One region of the Shewanella sp. GJ50-10 genome, then DNA from elsewhere that is predicted to be linked to it. Evidence: predicted binding sites of a transcription regulator. Region 1 holds the regulator's gene; each other region holds the start of a gene.
The links. The regulator LexA, encoded in region 1, represses DNA repair genes until DNA is damaged. The targets are predictions, from matches to a motif close to TACTGTATNNNNATACAGTA.
Positions count from the first base shown of each region.

Region 2: the regulator LexA is predicted to act here: its motif matches at 1,570-1,589, upstream of recG (ATP-dependent DNA helicase RecG).
Region 3: the regulator LexA is predicted to act here: its motif matches at 1,141-1,160, upstream of AC0L4E_RS07510 (YebG family protein).
Region 4: the regulator LexA is predicted to act here: its motif matches at 1,256-1,275, upstream of AC0L4E_RS11390 (DNA polymerase II).

Region 1 is NZ_JBVVSS010000001.1:4,241,184-4,244,401, forward strand. It holds gene plsB (glycerol-3-phosphate 1-O-acyltransferase PlsB) at 1-1,362, opposite strand, end outside; gene lexA (transcriptional repressor LexA) at 1,780-2,397, shown strand; gene AC0L4E_RS17915 (cell division inhibitor SulA) at 2,394-2,900, shown strand.
Region 2 is NZ_JBVVSS010000001.1:4,096,270-4,099,487, reverse strand. It holds gene recG (ATP-dependent DNA helicase RecG) at 1-1,434, opposite strand, end outside; gene AC0L4E_RS17200 (response regulator transcription factor) at 1,657-2,280, opposite strand; gene AC0L4E_RS17195 (sensor histidine kinase) at 2,280-3,218, opposite strand, start outside.
Region 3 is NZ_JBVVSS010000001.1:1,802,676-1,805,893, forward strand. It holds gene AC0L4E_RS07500 (paraquat-inducible protein A) at 1-323, opposite strand, end outside; gene AC0L4E_RS07505 (paraquat-inducible protein A) at 313-942, opposite strand; gene AC0L4E_RS07510 (YebG family protein) at 1,172-1,465, shown strand; gene AC0L4E_RS07515 (GAF domain-containing protein) at 1,486-1,944, shown strand; gene proQ (RNA chaperone ProQ) at 2,214-2,849, shown strand; gene prc (carboxy terminal-processing peptidase) at 2,872-3,218, shown strand, end outside.
Region 4 is NZ_JBVVSS010000001.1:2,714,987-2,718,204, reverse strand. It holds partial or broken gene dinG (ATP-dependent DNA helicase DinG) at 1-1,205, opposite strand, end outside; gene AC0L4E_RS11390 (DNA polymerase II) at 1,397-3,218, shown strand, end outside.

The DNA of each region.
Region 1 (3,218 bases):
CTGCCATACCGATTCTTTTTGCTTTTTCTTACCGCTTAATTCTTTGTGGTAAGTCGATACTTCCATCACGTGATCGTAGCCTAAGTACACTGGCACTAGTGTTACTGGACGCTCGATACCGCGCAGCACACTGTTCACTGTCATTGCTAACATGCCAGTTTTTGGCGCGAGTAAACGACCTGTACGTGAACGTCCACCTTCAGTGAAGTACTCAACTGAATAGCCTTTAGCAAATAATTGGTCTAAATATTCTCTGAATACTGCGGTGTAAAGCTTATTACCGTTAAAGCTACGACGAATAAAGAAGGCGCCACCACGGCGGAACATCGGTCCTGCTGGCCAGAAGTTCAAGTTAATTCCAGCAGCAATGTGCGGTGGAACCATACCTTGATAATAGAGAATATAAGAGAGTAATAAGTAATCCATGTGGCTACGATGACATGGTACATAAACAATTTCGTGACCATCATGATGCAGCTTACGAACTTGCTCAGCACTCTTAATGCTAATGCCGCTGTATAACTTGTTCCATAGCCAAGTTAAAAAGCGCTCTGCAATACGAATCAGGTTATCAGAGTAATCGGCAGCAATTTCATCTAGATATTCAATGGCCTTTTCACGCGCCTTTTCTTCAGAAATCTTCTTGTTCGCCGCTTCCTCTTGAATCGCTTTAGTGATCGACTCAGATTTAAGTAACGAATTAAACATCGCTTGACGGTTTGGCAATTGTGGCCCCGTCATCACTTTCCGCTGACGTCGGAAATGCACTCGTGCAACACGAATTAACTTGTGAGCAATGCTGACATCAGTGCCGTGCTCATCAGCCATATAACGCAAAGACATCGCGTTTGAGAATTGAATAAAGTTATGACGACCTAAGAATAAAATCATTAGCCACTTGCGAAGCCAAGTCGGGTTTTCACGCTCGAATACGGCAGCGGTCATGGTGTCATCTTCTTTACCAGGAATACGTCCCCAATAAAGGCTAACTGGCACCAATTGAATATCTAACTGTTTATTCTTTTGGTGTAAGTCGAGTAATTTGGTGAAGTTGGCAACAAACTTCTCGCCACTATGGCGTTTGCCAAATAAAGGTTTACGGCCTTCAACACACACAATTCTTGGTGTGTTCAGCCCATCAATATCCAAACGCTCATAAGGACTAGGTAGATTGTACTTTGCAGTAATTTCATTTAGCGCCGCGATATCACTCAGCGACTCTGTCTTCATGACATAGACCACTGGTTTTTCAGGATCTAGGTTTAAGTCAGCGAACGGATCTTCAGGTACAACAACACTGTGCACCATTAGTTTCTGAATCCAACGCAACGATTTAGCAATGATAGAATCTGGTTTTAACATGAGTATTCGCATTATCAACAACGATTTATTGCGCATAGGATACCAGAATCTTGGTGGGATTCACTAACCTGCTTATATGTAGTTAACAATTAAGCATCAAACTGAATCCCCTTACGGCTAATTAGATAAGCAAATAACTCGCTTATTTATGCTTATCAAAAATAAACCACAGTACTGTATAAATATACTGTATCGACTAAAAACCGCATCATTTGTACATCAATGATAATTTAATCAAAATAAAAACCTTTTCAACCAAAATAACTTAAACTATTGATTTTAAATATATTTAAGTTAAACCAACCAGTTATAGATGAATTTTAATCGGCCTCATTCTTAAAATTCATTGGTTAATACTTGCGCGACCAAGGATACTGTATATAATGACAGTCACTGTATAAAAAAACAGGAATCAACATGAGACCTTTAACGCCACGACAAGCTGAAATTCTAGAACTAATTAAATGTAATATTGCCGAGACAGGTATGCCGCCTACTCGTGCAGAAATTGCCACTAGATTAGGCTTTAAAAGTGCTAATGCTGCTGAAGAGCATTTAAAAGCACTTGCTAAAAAAGGTTGTATCGAAATTATTCCTGGTACTTCACGCGGTATCCGCATGATTCAGGAAGAAGAGGAAGTCGAAGAAGGCTTACCACTAATCGGTCAAGTTGCCGCTGGTGAACCTATCCTCGCAATGGAGCATGTTGAGCAATACTTCCAAGTTGATCCTGAAATGTTCAAACCTAATGCTAATTTCTTACTACGCGTTCGTGGCGACAGTATGAAAGATATTGGCATTATCGAAGGTGACTTACTGGCTGTGCACAAGATGCAACAAGCCAAAAACGGCCAAGTTGTCGTTGCCCGTGTTGATGATGATGTCACCGTTAAACGTTTTGAAAAGAAAGGCAATGTTGTTTATCTGCACGCAGAAAATGAACAATATTCGCCGATAAAAGTTGATTTAACATGCCAGAGTCTCACCATTGAAGGACTTGCTGTTGGCGTTATCCGAAATGGAGGTTGGTTATGAACACATTATTAGGTAATGCTCCGCGTCACCCAGGTTTATGGGTAGATATGACCTCAGCCACAGCGCCTGTTAAGCAAGGTATTGAAACCAAACAAAGTGCTAATCAAGGCATCACTGAGCTAACCCAGTTATGCAGCCAGTTAGCAGTATTAAGTCAACAAGGCCGTTGGATTGTATTGATTAATCCACCACATATTGGCTATAAGCAAATATTGGCCAATGCCAATGTTCGTATGGATCGAGTATTACTTGTTCATACCAAAGATGAAGTTGAAACGCTTTGGGCAATGGAAAAAGCATTAACAAGTGGTACTTCCAGTGCGGTTATTACATGGACAACACCATTAGATGCTCGTGATAATCGTCGCATTCAGTTAGTCGCTAAAAGCGCTTTGGCACAAGGTGTGATCATTGAAGATGTAAATACTCACTTACATGATGAACATATGAGTGACAATACTTCAGCAGCACCATCAAGGTTAAATTTATCTGCTTTCCACTAACCGAATCTCTCTTGAAAAAGCCCTTCATTACTGTGAAGGGCTTTTTTTACGCCTTTTTTCAGCAAATTAGATGATAAAGTGATCTTGATCAATATTTAATCTCCAAGTAATGTAGTTAACAAGAGGCTAACAAATTGTTATCACTCTTGAGTTAATAAAACGATAAGAAGCTACAAAACGCTGTAAAAATTGTGCTGGTACCATGCGGTATAGAAAGCCTTGAATAAAAAGCGTCAATTTAAGAATTGAAAAGTTCAGTATTAGGTACAAGTGTGGCCACCATAACCCAATAAAATAATCGAGTATTGATACTCGCAG
Region 2 (3,218 bases), 140 kb from region 1:
AAGTGCAGCTTGTTTTACCCGCTCTATCACCTGATCTCGGCGATTGTCACTGATTGCCACGGTCGATACGGGCGTTCGCCCAGGTGGTAACTCATCAATTACAGAGGTTTCTAAATCAGCGTAAGCTGTCATCGCAAGGGTGCGTGGTATTGGAGTGGCCGTCATGATCAATTGATGCGGATGAAAACCTTGGCTAACGCCTTTTTCACGTAAGCCTAAACGCTGGTGCACCCCAAAACGGTGTTGCTCATCTATGATAATTAATGCCAGTTTATTAAAACTAACTTGCTCCTGAAATATTGCGTGAGTGCCAATCACCATTTGGGCGCTACCATCAGCAATATCAGCTAGAGACTGTGTTCTTGCTTTGCCTTTTAACTTACCTGCAAGCCAGCCGACTTTAAGGCCCAGTGGTTCAAACCACGCGGCAAAATTTATAGCGTGTTGTTCGGCCAATAATTCAGTGGGCGCCATCATGGCAACTTGATAGCCGTTTTCAATCGCTTGCAGCGCGGCAAGTGCAGCAACAAGCGTTTTACCTGAACCCACATCACCTTGCACTAAGCGCATCATCGGAGTTGGCTTTTCAATATCTCGGGATATATCACTGCCCACTCGCTGTTGAGCGCCAGTTGGCTTAAAGGGTAAGGCTTTTAAAAACGGATTAAGTAATTGACCAGTAGCAGGCAAGGTCACTGCTTTATCAAGGTTATTACGTTGGCGAAGCTTTAGCATACTCAGGTTATGGGCTAGTAGCTCTTCTTGCACTAACCGCTGCTGGGCTGGGTGCATGCCCAGCTCTAAATCCGCTTGTTCAATATCGTGAGGCGGGCGGTGGATCAGATGAAGTGCACGGCCAATACTCATGTTATTAGGCTGCAATTCATTAGGTAGCAGCTCGGTGAGGCCGCCTTGGGTTAGTTTACTCAAGGCTTGTTCGGTTAGCTTGATCCAGCTGGCTTGCTTTAGGCCTTCAGTGGATGGATAAATAGGCGTAAGCGAGTCGCTCAAAGCAGGGTTTTCACCTTCTTTGATGATTTTGTATTCTGGATGGATGATCTCGAAATGGCGCTTGCCACGCTTAATTTCGCCATAGGCACGAATAATAGCGCCGTTTTGCATGCCGTTACGTTGGGCGACGGAAAAATTGAAAAAACGTAACGTTAGCATACCGCTGTCATCAGCAATGGTGCAGGTCAGCATGCGTCTGCGCCCGGGGACGATTTGGGTCGAAATGATTTCTGCTTCAACAGTGCCGTACATAGCAGGGTATAAACCAGCGATAGGGTAGATTTGGGTGCGGTCTTCATAGCGCATAGGCAAATGAAACAGTACATCTTGCACTGTTTTAATACCCAGCTTTTCGAGCTTTTCGGCGACTTTTTTAGCGACGCCTTTTAAGTCGGTTATAGGAACCTGATCCAATGGTTGCAAATCCACAATGCCTTTATATTGTCGTTGACGCTTTTATGTACTGTTTAGCTAAATCCGTATTTGAATAGCTAAATAGAGTTATCCAAAGAGTTATACAACTCACTATTCAGCGTTAATGGCTGCTAGGGACAATAGTACTGTAAATATATACAGATGTACGGCTTATCTTAGCAGAGTTTTAAAACAAGGCAATAATATTACCGTTTTGTCTGCTAAGCGACTCTATAACCAACCTTTTTGCTTAGCAATGCGGGCAGCATCGATACGATTGGTGGCATTTAGCTTACTGATGGCTTCTGACAGATAATTACGCAGGGTGCCTTCAGCAATAAAAAGCTGAGCGGCAATATCACTGGTGGATAAACCTTCGCTGGCAAGTCTTAGGGCTTTGCGCTCTTTATCATTTAGCGGGTCGATATCACCAATGGCGCTTATGGCAAGTTCAGGGTCGATGACTTTCTTACCCGACATTACTAGTTTGATGGCCGATAATAAGCTTTCGGTTGGCGCATCTTTCAATAAAAAGCCTTCAACCCCAGCGCTAAGTGCTCGCTTGATATAACCTGCACGTCCGAAGGTGGTTAGGATAATAATTTTAGTTTTATTATTCGATTCCGCTTGATGCTCTTGCAGCCACTGCGCCAGCTCAAGACCTGTATGTTGGGGCATTTCAATGTCACTCAGCAGTAAATCAAATGATTGCTGTTTTAATAAAGTCATGGCTTGTGCGCCATCTTCGGCTTCAGTGACTTCTACTTGTCCAAGCTCAGCGTCGTCTGTGAGGGTTAATAATGCTGAAAGTGCGCCGCGCACCATAGCTTGATCTTCAGCCAGCAAAATTTTCATTAATTTACGTCCTTGTTGGGTGTGACTTGCTCGTGCCTTATCTCGTTTGTGGTCACTGGCAGCGAAATCATAAACCGATAGCCATCGGCAATATCATAGTTAAATTCACCAGATAACAATTCCACTCGCTCCCGAATGCCTTTAAGGCCATTACCTTCAATGATTTCTTTAGTGGCGGCATTGTCGCTAAAGTTTATGGTTAATTGTTCATTGTTAGTTTCAAACTGCCACAAACATTGGGTCGCGTTGCCATGTTTAATCGTGTTATTGACCAATTCAGTGAGCATTAATCCTAGTTGGGATTCTACTAGAGTAGGCAAATTGGGCAGGGAGCCATTCACTTGCACTTCAATGCTTTGCTCTCGAAGTAACTCGGTTAATTGCTGAAGCGTATCGGCCAGTCCTTTATGTTTGTAGTCTGAGACCGTTTGGCGAATTTGACTTAGGCTTTCTCGGGCTATGTCGGCTAGCTGGCTAAGGTGCTCTTGAGCCAAGGCTAAGTTGCCAGTTTCAACTAACTTTTCTGCCAGCTGCGCTTTAAGGGCAATTGAGGACAAGTTGTGACCCATAATATCGTGTAAATCACGGGCAATACGTTCGCGTTCTAATGCGGTGGCTAGACTGGCTATTTCATCTTTTGATTGACGCTGCTGACGTCTAAAGCGTTCACTATTATGTTCGATGACACCAAAAACACCGACAATGAATACGATTAACATTCCATATAGCGGGAAGTAATAGCCCTGAAAACCAACCAGATAATCTAGCGTCCATAGCCAAACTGAGATGATGATAAAGCTTAATACCGCAGTGCGAAGCGAATAGAAAAAGCCAATAAAAAAGGCGGCAAAACTGAAAAATGAAATTGCGCCAGCAGTAAATGGTGCAGCAACGCTGGCAGTCAGTAGCATCAATCCAATAGGGTATATGCCTTTTGC
Region 3 (3,218 bases), 2.4 Mb from region 1:
ACTAGAATACTGGCGGTGAAAACAATGATTGCAATCGGGAACATATCTAAATAGACCAAATGAACTATTCCGGTATAAATAGTGTCATAAGTGACTTTTCCCTGATTTGTGAGCATTGTTATAGGGTAAATATTTGCAGGTATAAGTAATATTGCTGCAGTAATCAAAAGTGCCCAACTTTGTTGTAAGCTAGCATAATTTCGTGGTTGTATTTTTGACTCACAACGACTGCAATGGGTTTGATTAATTGGGTTTATATTTCGACAAACATTACACAGGCACATGCCGACATCTTTGCCTTGTTGAGCAAATTTACTTGTCATGGACCATTCTCCACATGTGCTCTAAATTATATTCACGTTGTAAAAATAAAATAACTAAAAATAAAATACCAAAACAAAGGGTACCCATGCCCAAGTATATTTCAGCAAAATCAGAAAGATTGAAGGCAGCAACTAAGAACGAAATAACATAAATTTCTAACATTGATAATTGTGAAAGTAACTCATGATTTTTCAGTAGTCTTCTGTAAGTTTGTTGCCAGAAGGTGGAGTGAAGCCTGAGTTTAACAATTATGATTTGAAATAAAATAGATAAGATAAGCAAACCTGGTGCAATTACTGCTGAAGCAATGACTGCGATAGCAACAATCCAATAATCATGATTCCATACAGCGACTGCAGTTTCATAGACAGTTGTTGCTCTTATACTGCCCATGAAATGTATTTCTAAAACAGGTAGAAAGTTTGCCGGGATATAGAAAAGGATAGCGGCAATACATAAAGCAAGCATGCCATTAACCGAGCAGTACGGTACATCGTAAAGTGCCGTATGACAACGAGGGCATAACGCCCGGACATTAGAGGGCAGAGCACGTCGCTGTACAGCTAAATCACAAGAGCGGCACAATATTATGGTGTCTTGATCTAAATTTTTTGGCATATAAAAGCGTAAACCATCCATTTAGTAAATATGAGCAGCGAACTCCTGATGCAATTTGAGACATGTTTTATCGGCTATTTAGCCTTAAATATGAGCTCAATCTGAGTTTATTTGTCAGGATTCAAGTTACAATGAAATGAGATAATACCAGAATAATCAGAATACTTGCATCAGAAGTTAGTTATATGACACTCTATGCACTGTATATAAAAACAGTAAGAGGTTAATCATGGCGGTAATTACAAAGTTTGTCGTGGTCAGAGAAGGGGTGGAAAAGATGACGTTCACATCTAAAAAAGAAGCCGATGCCTATGACAAAATGCTCGACATTGCGGATAACTTAGTTCCTTTTATTACTAGCGCTGAGTTAAAAATTGACGAAAATAGTGTAGAGAAACTTGCATTTTATCTTGCATCTAATAAAGATGAACTCGCAAATTTACTCAAAGGCGTCGTAAAGGCAAAACCGTCAGCGGCGAAACCTGCGGCGAAAAAAGCCACTAAAAAAGCGGCAGCAGAATAAAATAATTGTTAGGAAGTAGAATGAAAGCTGAATTATATGACACCTTAAATCGACAAGTGCTGGCTTTAATGGACGGCGAAGACGACCTTATTGCAGGTATGGCAAACTTTTCGGCGTTGTTGAATGATAATTTAGACGATATCAATTGGGCTGGCTTTTACATTAAACGTAATGACCAATTAGTGCTGGGCCCATTTCAAGGAAAAGTGGCTTGTACTCGTATTGTTATCGGAAAAGGTGTTTGTGGTACAGCTGCAGCACTAGATCAAACTCAACTTGTTGAAGATGTACATCAATTTGAAGGTCATATTGCATGCGATGCAGCCAGTAATTCTGAAATTGTAGTGCCTGTGCACCATGGTAAAGATGTGATCGCAGTGTTAGATATTGATAGTCCTTCTTTGAATCGTTTTGATAAAGATGATCAAAAAGGCCTAGAAAACTTAGTTAAAAGCTTCGAATCTTGCTTATTTGCTTAATTTGCGACCAAATAAGCCAAATTGCAGGTCGCAATCGCTGACACGAGCTTTATAATACTGAGCTGCACGCATAACTATGTTCAAAATTTATTTACTGTAAATATGCAGGTAAGTAAGTTAATTTGTTAAGGCATGTTTCAATTGCTTTAGCAATCATGTAGGAAATGCTAATTTGAACGTTAAGCAAGACTCTGTTTAACGAAAGATAAACGACTGTAACTAGCTAAGATAGCTATAAACCAGTCCCCTTATATAACGTGGAAGTAAAAATGGAATCAACAGACAAGTTGACCGACACCAACGCAGTTTTAGCGTATTTATATGAAACATTTCCTTTATGCTTTATAGCAGAAGGTGAAACTAAGCCATTAAAAATTGGGTTGTTTCAAGATTTAGCTGAAAGGTTGGCTGAAGATTCTAAAGTAAGTAAAACACAACTACGTGTTGCACTTAGACGTTATACAAGTAGCTGGCGTTACCTTAAAGGTGTTAAAACCGGCGTTCAACGTATTGACCTTGATGGCCAAGACTGTGGCGAACTTGAACAAGAGCATATTGATCATGCTCAGCAGACCTTAAAAGAAGGTCAAGAAAAAGCTAAAGCTAAGCGTCAAGCACAAGCAGCTAAAGCAAATCCTAAGAAGCCTGCTAAAAAAGCACCTTCTTCAAAAGCGGCTCCTGTTAAGAAAGACCGTCCAGCAAAGGCTAAAAAGCCTGCTGCACCTAAAGTTAATTATGTCGCTGCAAAATTTGACGAGCTTAAACAAAAACAACGTGTTAGTGTCAAGTTAGGACAAAATCCTGTTGCTGGCGTTATCACTGATATCAAGAAAGAAGATGTCCATGTACAACTTGATTCTGGTTTAGTCGTTAAAGTACGTGCAGAGCATATTTTATTATCGTGATCATTTAAGGAGTAACTTGTTGATGCGAAAACTCACTTTGGCTGCGTCGATTGCCACTTTATTTGTCGGTTTTTCGGCTTGGGCAATTTCACCAACTATTCAAATCAACGAGTTACCTAAACTTGAGCAAGAGCCTCAACACAAGGTTGCGAGTAAGAGGGTAACGAATTTATTCACTCGTTCTCACTACCATCGCTTTGAGCTTGATGATGCTTTTTCCGAGTTGATTTACGACCGATATCTACAACAGCTAGATTTCAGACGTAACGTGCTTACCCAAGCAGATGTTGATAGCTTTAAACAATATCAGCATCTGTTTGACGATATGGTCAAAACTGGCAATATCGAACCTGCCTTTAATATGTTCTC
Region 4 (3,218 bases), 1.5 Mb from region 1:
CCAAAGTTTACTTAAGTTTTCGAGTCGCTGTAGGATAAAGCCTGCTTCCGAAAGCACCGCTTCAGATTGATGTTTTGGAAGTTCACCGTCTTTAATCGCTTCGCTAAGGACAGACTGAATCTTATTAAATTGTTTCACGGCTAAATTTGATGTCGTGGCTAAGTTTTCTGCTTGAATTAGCAAAGACTCAGGTAACTTACCATTTTCAAAACGCAATCGGGTTTCAGGGTTAGCAAACAGCTTTGGCTGTGTATCGCAAAAATGTGCAACTTGATTGAGCTGAGTAACTAAATCGCCAATATGATCAAGCATCGCCTGTACTGGCGCAATGATATGAGTCGTCTTAAGTTGATTTTGTAGTTTTGAACAGGTTTTTGAGGCTTTCTCTAACCAGTCACTTGCACCTCTCAGTGTGGCTTGAGCACTGGAGAAGTCTCTGGCAACTGTTGGTAAATGATGCGCTTCGTCAATAACATAAAACATGTCTTCTGGTTCGGGGAGAATAACACCGCCACCAAGTTCTAGATCTGCAAATAATAAACTGTGGTTTACGATTAACACGTCCCAAGTTTCTACATCTTCTCGAGCTTTATGAAACGGACAGTTGTGATGACTCGACATTTGTCTATGACAGCTGTGTTTGTCGCAACAAATTTGTTGCCATAAAAAATCTGGCAATGGTTGCTTTAATGTATCAATCTCCCCATTCCATTTCCCTTCTTGGAAATCTTGATGAAGCGCTTTGAGTAAATCTATTTGGCTTTGATCTGGTTTTGTTTGCCACATAGCCATTTGTGAGGTGTCTTCAGGGCCTATCATCGCAGCAAGTTTTGCTAGACAAACATAACGTTGTCTACCTTTTACTAAGCCGAATTTAAAGTCGACACCTGATTGTTGTAAAAAGAAGGGCAAATCTTTATGAAGCAATTGCTCTTGAAGTGCTACAGTCGCCGTAGCAATACAGACCTTTTTTTACTGGCGAGTGCCAGTGGAATAGTGCCTAAAATATAAGAAAGTGACTTACCAATGCCTGTACCGGCCTCACAGACCATAATACGCCTGTGTTTATCGTAATCACCTGCTAACGTCTTCGAGATTTCTGCAACCATGTAGTTTTGTTCTCTGCGAGAACGAAAATTTGGCATAGCAGTCGCAATATCTTTATAGATAGTGCGGATCTGAGTTTTGATATGATCCGTTAACATGTATGACCCATTAGTATTCTTTACTTACTAATTCTTTATTGGCTGGTATATGCTGTACATAATAACAGTGATTTTAAATGTTCGGAATAAATAATCGAAGGTTTAGATAAGTCTCATACTTTAAAGGTGATTAATTTGGCATATCTCGAAGTCTCATTTTGGCAGGTAAAAGTCATTAGGTTGATGAATAAATGATTATTGCTAATCGATCACCAGTAAGTTTGCACTCTAACCATACTGTAACGTCTGTCGAAGGTAGAGTGTTAACTAGGCATGCTAAGTACCAGCATGGTCGTTTGTTGCTGCAATACTTTTTAAAAACTGCTTCTGGTCCTGCGTTAATAGAGATTGAGCAAGCTGAAGTTATTTGCTTTTGCAAACAATCAGATAGTGTATTTATACTGCAGCATTTTACTTCAGGCATCCGCATAGAGCCGGTAAAACTTAAAAATTTTAGTCATCAACAAGTGTCATGTATTTACCTTAAATCAACCACGGTACAAAAGCAGTTATTGAGGATTGCTAATGATGCAGGCATTGATATCTATGAAGCAGATATAAGAGTGGAGCAACGTTTTTTAATTGAACGTTTTATCGCGTTAGATGCTGAATTTATTGTATCTGCTCCGCATTTGCAGCGTTCGCTACCTTCATATACTGCGACAAAAGCAAGAAAGGCTGATTTAGATATTCCGTTATCTATGGTTTCGCTAGATTTTGAATGTAGCCCAACAGGCGAGCTTTATTCTGTGGGTTTATATGGCTCCAAGTCTGCACTTGATAACCAGTGTGACATATATAGAAAAGTGATAATGGTGGGCAAGCCAACCTTTGATATAAATAAGCTAGCTGATAACGAAGGCGGCGACACAAAGACTGAAGCTTATGCAGTCTCAAACGAATACATCCAATGGGTCGATAACGAAGTTGAATTAATCCATGAGTTAATTAAGTGGTTTAATGATTATGATCCTGATGTGATTATTGGTTGGGCTGTGGTGACGTTTGATTTAGCTTTGTTATATAAGCGCTGTAAATTGCATAATATCCCTTTATTGATTGGAAGAGCTAGCACCGAGCTTTCATGGAAAGTAGAAGATAAATTCAGGCCTGAAACCTTATTACTTCCGGGCAGAGTTGTACTCGATGGGATTGATTGGATTAAAGCGGCGTTTTACCAGTTTGAGCGGTATTCTCTAGAGCATGTGTCTCAGCATCTACTTGATGAAGGTAAAGCAATCGACCATGTTGAGAATCGTGGCCAAGAGATTTGTCACTTATTTGCTAACGATAAACCTGCACTAGCTTTTTATAATCTAACTGATTGTCGATTGGTATGGGATATTTTTGAAAAAACACAACTACTCGCTTTTGCACTAGAAAGAGCAAATCTAACAGGCTTAGAGTTTGGTCGAGTGGGCGCATCTGTTGCTGCTTTCAATAATTTATACTTACCTCACCTTCATCGAAGTGGTTATGTTGCACCAGCAAGAGCTGCAAGCAATGGGTTAGAGTCGCCAGGTGGCTATGTGATGGATTCGATACCTGGTTTTTATAAAGATGTGTTAGTTCTCGATTTTAAAAGTTTGTATCCCTCAATTATTCGGACTTTTTTAATCGACCCCAAGGGGCTTATTGAAGCCGAACATCAGGCGACAGAACAGACTGTACCTGGCTTTTTAGAAGCTCAATTTAGTCGTGATAATCCTATATTACCGCAATTAATTGCAAAGTTAGCTGAGCAAAGAGAGCTGGCTAAAGTCCATAAAGATAAACCACTGTCTCAAGCCATTAAAATCATCATGAATTCGTTATACGGCGTCTTAGGGTCCAAAGGATGTGTATTTCATGACGCAAAGCTTGCAAGCTCAATCACTATGCGTGGTCATCAAATAATGAAGCAAACCAAAAGCTGGATTGAGGCTGAAGGTTATAAGGTTATCTATGGCGACACAGATTCTACCTTCGTCTGGCTTGGTGTGGATCATCATATAGAAGATATAAACTGTGTTG